Congzhengia minquanensis: one gene and its partner. The protein of the gene in region 2 interacts with the protein of the main gene of each other region in a pairwise test. Links are inferred from orthologs where the notes say so. Each region holds a gene or a part of one and is shown on either strand. Other genes may lie near its edges. The genes, in order: ftsZ and H8698_RS09940.

The links.
Region 1: the proteins of H8698_RS09940 (region 2) and ftsZ interact in binary tests that used the Bacillus subtilis proteins (3 or more experiments, as listed by UniProt). The link is inferred for Congzhengia minquanensis from one-to-one orthologs.

What each region holds. Positions count from the first base shown.
Region 1 is NZ_JACRSU010000001.1:952,577-955,737, forward strand. What follows is about bases 31-2,867. They hold ftsZ (cell division protein FtsZ), read right to left. Parts: upstream 2,084-2,867; coding sequence 977-2,083; downstream 31-976. Other genes in these bases: H8698_RS04580 (heparinase II/III domain-containing protein), read left to right, coding at 31-877; H8698_RS04590 (cell division protein FtsQ/DivIB), read right to left, coding at 2,266-2,867. In the rest of the region: more of H8698_RS04580, read left to right, coding at 1-30; more of H8698_RS04590, read right to left, coding at 2,868-3,161. UniProt on the Bacillus subtilis protein: Essential cell division protein that forms a contractile ring structure (Z ring) at the future cell division site. The regulation of the ring assembly controls the timing and the location of cell division.
Region 2 is NZ_JACRSU010000003.1:460,793-464,067, reverse strand. Bases 70-3,020 are described here. They hold H8698_RS09940 (cell division protein SepF), read right to left. Parts: upstream 1,783-3,020; coding sequence 1,357-1,782; downstream 70-1,356. Other genes in these bases: H8698_RS09930 (biotin/lipoyl attachment domain-containing protein), read right to left, coding at 2,551-3,020; H8698_RS09935 (YggS family pyridoxal phosphate-dependent enzyme), read right to left, coding at 1,856-2,530; H8698_RS13430 (YlmH/Sll1252 family protein), read right to left, coding at 594-1,355; H8698_RS09950 (DivIVA domain-containing protein), read right to left, coding at 70-532. Also shown: more of H8698_RS09950, read right to left, coding at 11-69; more of H8698_RS09930, read right to left, coding at 3,021-3,275. UniProt on the Bacillus subtilis protein: Cell division protein that is part of the divisome complex and is recruited early to the Z-ring. Probably stimulates Z-ring formation, perhaps through the cross-linking of FtsZ protofilaments. Its function overlaps with FtsA.

The DNA of each region.
Region 1 (3,161 bases), on a different replicon or contig from region 2:
TAAATATGGCAGGCTTCTTGGCAGTGAAACAATGGTTTCATTTGCCAAAGAATGTTTTCGTCTTGACAAAAGCAATGCGTTTACCCTGTGGCAAATGCCCCGGGCACTTGAGCTTTATGAGGCAATGCCCACCCTCTCACACCTTTCTGCGCCTGCCCGGGCCTTCCAAGATGTATATTTTTCCAGCACCCAGGTTATGGCCGCCCGGGAGCGGGACGGGGCCGACGGCCTGTTTTTGGCGGCAAAAGGCGGCCACAACGCCGAAAGCCACAATCACAATGATGTGGGCAGCTTTATTGTTTACAAAGATGCGGAGCCGTTTTTTATTGACCCCGCCCACGAGGCCTACTGCGCCAAAACCTTTTCTGACCAGCGGTATGAAATTTGGAATAACCAGTCCTGCTTTCACAACATCCCCACCATCGGCGGGAAAGACCAGCCGGCAGGAGCTGGCTTTAGCGCGTCCTGCGTTTCGTACGAAGCAAAAGAGGACGAAACCCGCTTTTCGCTGGACATAAAAAACGCCTATGAAAACAAAGACGAAATTCAAAAATGGAAACGAACGTTTACGCTGTCACGAAAAAACAAGGAAATCACCATAACAGAAGATTTTGCCTTAAACGCCCCTGAAAAAATCGTGCTGAACCTGATGACGGTCTGTGATGTAGCCGTAACGCCGCACGAACTGATTTTCACTGCAGACAGCGGCAAAACCCTGTCGCTGGCAGCCGACTTTTCAAAGTTTCACGTCATCTGTGAGCCGGTTGAAACAACCGACAGCAAACTGCTCAGCGATTGGGGAAAAGCGCCCACAAGAATTCGGCTGGAGTTAAAGACAGAAACAGATAAAGGCAAATTCACATTTACCATAAAATAAAACTGATCCCGCTTATATAAAGCGGGATCAGTTTTATTTTAAGCTTATTTACATTACTTAGCGTCATTTTTGTATGCTCGCCTTTTTATTTAAGAAAAATTATCTCTTATCGCGTAGGAACCACGGAATTTCAACCTCACTTGGTGTCTGCTGAGCGGGCTTCTGTTCTGCTGGGCGCTGTGCTGCGCCAAAGGATCTAGAGGAAAGCGAGCCGCCCTTTAAAGCCGGGTTGCCTGAAAACAGGTTAGAAGAATTTCTGTCTGCCGCGGCAGAAGAAACGCCTTCAAATCCGGTTGCAATAACCGTAATAGAAATTTCGTCTTTCATATCCGGGTCAACTGTTGCACCAAAGATGATGTTTGCGTTCGGGTCTGCAGCTTCCGTTACCATCATTGCCGCATTGTTAATCTCGAACAGGCCGAGGTCAGCACCGCCGGTTACGTTAATTAAAACGCCCCGGGCGCCGTCGATGGTGGTTTCTAAAAGCGGGCTGGAAATTGCCATTTTAACAGCGTCTTCCGCACGTTTTTCGCCGGACGCTTTGCCCACGCCCATGTGCGCAACGCCGGTGTCTTTCATAATGGTAACAACGTCAGCAAAGTCAAGGTTTACAACCGCGTTGCCGGTAATTAAGTCGGAAATACCTTTCACACCTTTTAAAAGAACTTCATCGGCCATTTTAAATGCGTCGATAAAGGTTGTGTGCTGGTTGGAAATTTGGAGCAATCGATCGTTCGGAATGGTTACAATTGCGTCAACAGCACCTTTTAAGGATGAAATTCCCTCCTCGGCACGCACCATTCTCTGTCTGCCTTCAAACAAAAACGGTTTTGTCACAATGCCCAGCGTTAAAATGCCCATGTCCTTTGCAATCTGTGCAACAACAGGTGCAGCACCTGTTCCCGTTCCGCCGCCCATGCCGGCTGTTACGAACACCATGTCGCTGCCGCTGATGGCCTGGGCAATTTCGTCGTAGCTTTCTTCTGCCGCTTTCGAGCCCATATCTGGGTTTGCACCTGCGCCAAGACCTTTTGTTAATTTTTCACCTATCTGTATTTTTTGATTTGCCTGTGATGACAAAAGCGCCTGTTTATCCGTATTAATTGATACAAATTCCACCCCACCGAGACCTGCATCAATCATGCGGTTCACGGCATTATTGCCGCCGCCGCCGACACCAATCACTTTAATCTGGGCAACATTCATTGACCCGTTATCAAAATCGAACACTCCTGTTTCCTCCTCTTTCGTATGTAATCACAACTCGTTTATAATATCAAATTTAATTACTATTTATTATAACATACTGCCGTATGGAATTACAAGTAAAAAATTGAATTTTCGCTAAATTTTTTTGTAAATTTTTTGTGTAAAACCACGACAGTCTGTCAATCTACGCCAGATTCTTTTTTCGCCTTGCTGCTTGCGCTGGCCTTTGCATCTTCTTTCGTCTGGTCTGAATTTGCCTTTGCGCTTGCACTGGCGGAGGGCGATGCAGAGGTTTTCTTCCTGACAGAATCCTCGTCGTCCCCTTCCGGCTCCGACGATTTGCTTGGCTTGCTGCTAGGTTTAGCAGAGCTTCCCGACGTTTTTTGCGAGCTCTCCGAGCTGCTGTCTTCATCGTTTTTACTGTTATCATCAGAATCCGACTTTTTAGCATCTGAGCTGTCGTCTGTCTGATTGCCTGACGTTTTGTCGTCCCCGCCGATTATGCCGGTGTTGCCGCTTTCCTCCCATTTTCTCATTTCTTCCAGTTCGGCATCGGTATATTCCCCAAAATACCCCTTATCGGTGGTTAAATCCAAATAGCTTTTTTCCGTTTGCTGAACCTGCGGCAGAATTTGCGCCATCATTTTAATTTTGCGCTGAAGGCTTTCCGTGCTGTCAATGCTGCCAAACGTCACCTTCATGCCCGATTTCATAATCATAATAAAATTCGACACGTCAGAAACGCGGAACTCGTCAATGTCACCCCAATAATCTGTTTCATAAAAACAGCCGATTCGTTCTAAATTCATGTTTAAAATCTCGTCGTCAGACGTTTCTATTTTTTTTGCGGGCTCCGATTTTGTAACCTCAATGCCATAAATAATCGGCGCGGTTAAGCTGGTCACATCGTCGGTTTTTTCCAAAACCCTGCCCGCAACCGTTGTCACCACAAACTCCTGGGGCGTGTCGATAATAATGTCCTGCTTCGCCTCGTCAATCTCAATCACAATTTTTGCGGGAAACTTTCGTTTTATTTTTGCACTCTCTATGTACGCAACTGAGGCTAAAGCCTTTT
Region 2 (3,275 bases):
ATGAAATAAATTACTGCTCTGTTACTTTTTTTGTTTCTTCTTGATTTTGCTCATGTTTAACCTTTTCAATGCGTTTTGTATGTTCCTTTTCCTCTGGAAGTTCGTCGAGCATTTGAACAAACGTGTTTAACACCGTCCGAAGCTTAGCACGAAGCAAGCTGGAACGGCCCTCAATTTCGGCGCACTCGCGGTTTAACGCCTGAATACGCCCGTCCATATCGTTTAAAAGCTCCTGTGCGCGAACCTTTGCGTCTTTCACAATATTGTCCGCCTGCTCGTGGGCATTGCGAATAATCTCGTCGCTGGTTCTCTGGGCTGAAATGATTGCGCTGCGCATGGTTTCTTCCATGCCCTTATAGTTTTCAACCGCATCGTTTAAAATTGCGTTTTTGTCTTTTAAGCTGGCGTTTTCGCGGTAAATTCTCCCATAGTCTTTCACCAGTTCACCCAAAAATGCCTCAACTTCCTCCATGTCATAGCCACGAAAGCTCTTTTTAAACTCTTTGTTTTCCAAATCCACAGGCGTAATCATAAGCTTTCAAAACCTTTCTGCCCACAAAATTTTAAAATTGCTTACCGCGGGCGGATAAACGTTAAATATATTTTTTCAGTTCCACAGCCAGCCTGCCCTTTTTCGTTTCGCCACAGATGTTCTCCAGCACGAATCTACCGTGATGGCGAACAGAAATCACGTCGCCTACGCAAAGCTTTTTCGACGTGTCCGCAGTCTGCACAAAATTCACACTGACGTTTCCGCCCAGAATACTGTCCTGAGCCTCGCTGCGCGAAAGGTTTGCCGCAGCGCCGACAACCGCGTCGAGCCTGGCTGATGCAACGACGCATCTTACTATCTGAAACGCGTGCTCCAGCGAAAGGGAAACCTCCTCCGGGCAGAGGGAAACCTCAACTTTTTTCCGGCCCACGGTTTTTAAGTGGTAAAGCAAAAAATCGCGCACCTGGCTGTCGCTCATAATAACCGCCTTGTCCCCGTCAACAAAAATATCTCCTGTCATTTCGCGTTTTATCCCCAGCCCTAAAACCGAGCCTAAAATGTCCCGGTGGGAAAGCCCTGAAACCCCAGTAAGCAAAATGGGGCTGATAGGGAACGCGCGCTCGTCGGGTTCTAAAAAATCGGGGAAAAATCCAATCTGTACCCGCTCGCAGTCCGACGCGCCGCCAAACGCTAAAATATGAATAAATGGCGACGGTTTAAAACGTAACTTGAATACAGCCAGATCATGAGGGCTTACAAAACGAGAAAAACGAACACTCTTGTACTTCAGTACAGACTGCTCGAAATCCTCACACCGTTTTAGCCACTCATTATCCGCTGTAACTGTGTTTTCGTTCTTCACTTTAATTTACGAAAGGAAACCCTTTGATGTTGTCCTGATAATTCCCCGTCACTTCCACGTTAGCAGGCGTAATCAGGAAAATTCTGTTGGATACGTTTTGAATCCGTCCGGCAACGCCGTAAACAGCGCCGGATAAAAAGTCAACCACTCTGCGGGTTGTGTCGTTGTCCAGCTTTTCCAAGTTGGCAACAACGGGCTTTTTGTTTTTGAGATGGTCTGCCGCGTCTTTCGCGTCGTCAAAATTCTGGAACTGGATGACTACGACTCTGGAAGGCGCGCCGCCGGAAATGGAAGACACCTTTGCCTTTCTGCCCAAAGGCATAGCAGGCTCAACTGCTTCATCCATATCTGTTTCCGTGTCGAAAAATTCTTCGTCGTCCTCCTCCGCAATTCCTATCCACTTCAGCATTTTGTTCATTGCACTCATAAAACATCCTCCTATGTAACTATTTTCTGGTTTTCTGCGTTTGTTGTATATATTCTAAGTGGTGTAAACGAAGTTATTGAAACAGCGCACTGCCAATGCGCACTATGGTGGCTCCCTCTAAAATGGCTTCGCGGAAGTCGCCGCTCATGCCCATAGACAATTGCCCCATATTTATATTATCGTATTTTTTGCCCCGTATGTCAACAGATAATTTATGTAAACCGTAAAAAAACTTTCTGCAGTCGTCGGGATGGTCGGTTTTCGGCGCCATGGTCATCAGTCCGCAAACCTGAATATTTTTCAGCTGCGAAAGGCTTTCCATGAGCGGGAATGCGTCCTCCGGCTGAATGCCGAACTTGCTTTCCTCCCCGGAAACGTTCACCTGAACTAAAATATTGGCTGTTCTGCCTGCCATCTGAAAACGACGGTCAATTTCTTCTGCCAGCTTTAAGCTGTCTACCGAATGAATCATGGAAACCTTGTCGGCTATGTATTTCACTTTGTTGGTCTGCAAATGCCCAATGAGGTGCCAGGCAGGTTCGTCTTTTAACGTTTCATATTTATCCAAAAGGCTTTGCACCCGATTTTCGCCAAGATTTGTAACCCCAGCGTCTATCAGTTCTTTTGCCTGAACCGCCGTAACGGTTTTTGTCACGCCAACCAGGGTAATATCCTCCGGTTTTCTGCCGCTTGTTGCCGCTGCCCGGGCAATTTCCTCCATTACGCGCTTAACATTGTCTTGTATCAATTTCTGTTTTAACCTCCAAATCACTGTGAAACAATTACTCTGCCGTCGTAATATTCCGGGGCGGACGTTACCACCTCGTCATAAGACTTAATGGGTTTTTCACTGCTTGCAGCGGAAACAACCGCTTCTTCCTCTGTGCTGTAAACAATATTAACTGGAATGAATTTCATCACAGCGCCCCGCTTGATGAACAGCCCCACTGCATTGTCCACCGTGTGCAGATATTCAACTTTTACTTTATAGCCCGTAACACTCTTTTTCACAAAATCCACATTTACAACACGTTTTGCCAAAAGCCCGTCAACATATGTACTGCATTCGGCCACAACGGTTCTTTCGTTCTTTTCGTTTTTATCGGATACATGCCGAACCGTAGCCGGACAGTCGCTGGCGGAAAAGTCTGAAAACCGCACCTTTACGCTGTCGCCCACCTGAATGTCGCCGGCTAAGGAATCGGCAACGTTCACTGCAACATAATAGGAATAGTTGTTTACAATTTTATAAGTGTAATTGCTGCCGTCCTGACGGGTGATTTCTCCGTTTTTGTCCCGGTTAATCACTTCTTTTACGGTGTTTGGCGTTAATGTTGAAATTGCATCCGGCGTAAGTGTTTCTTCAAACCCGTCGCTGCCCTCAATAAAAATGCCGGGAGAGGAGGCAACCACCACGTTTTCGATTTTGCCAAGCTGCGATTCCAACACCGATTTTTCAGCCTGAAGCTGAACCAAATCGTTGGAAAATCCTT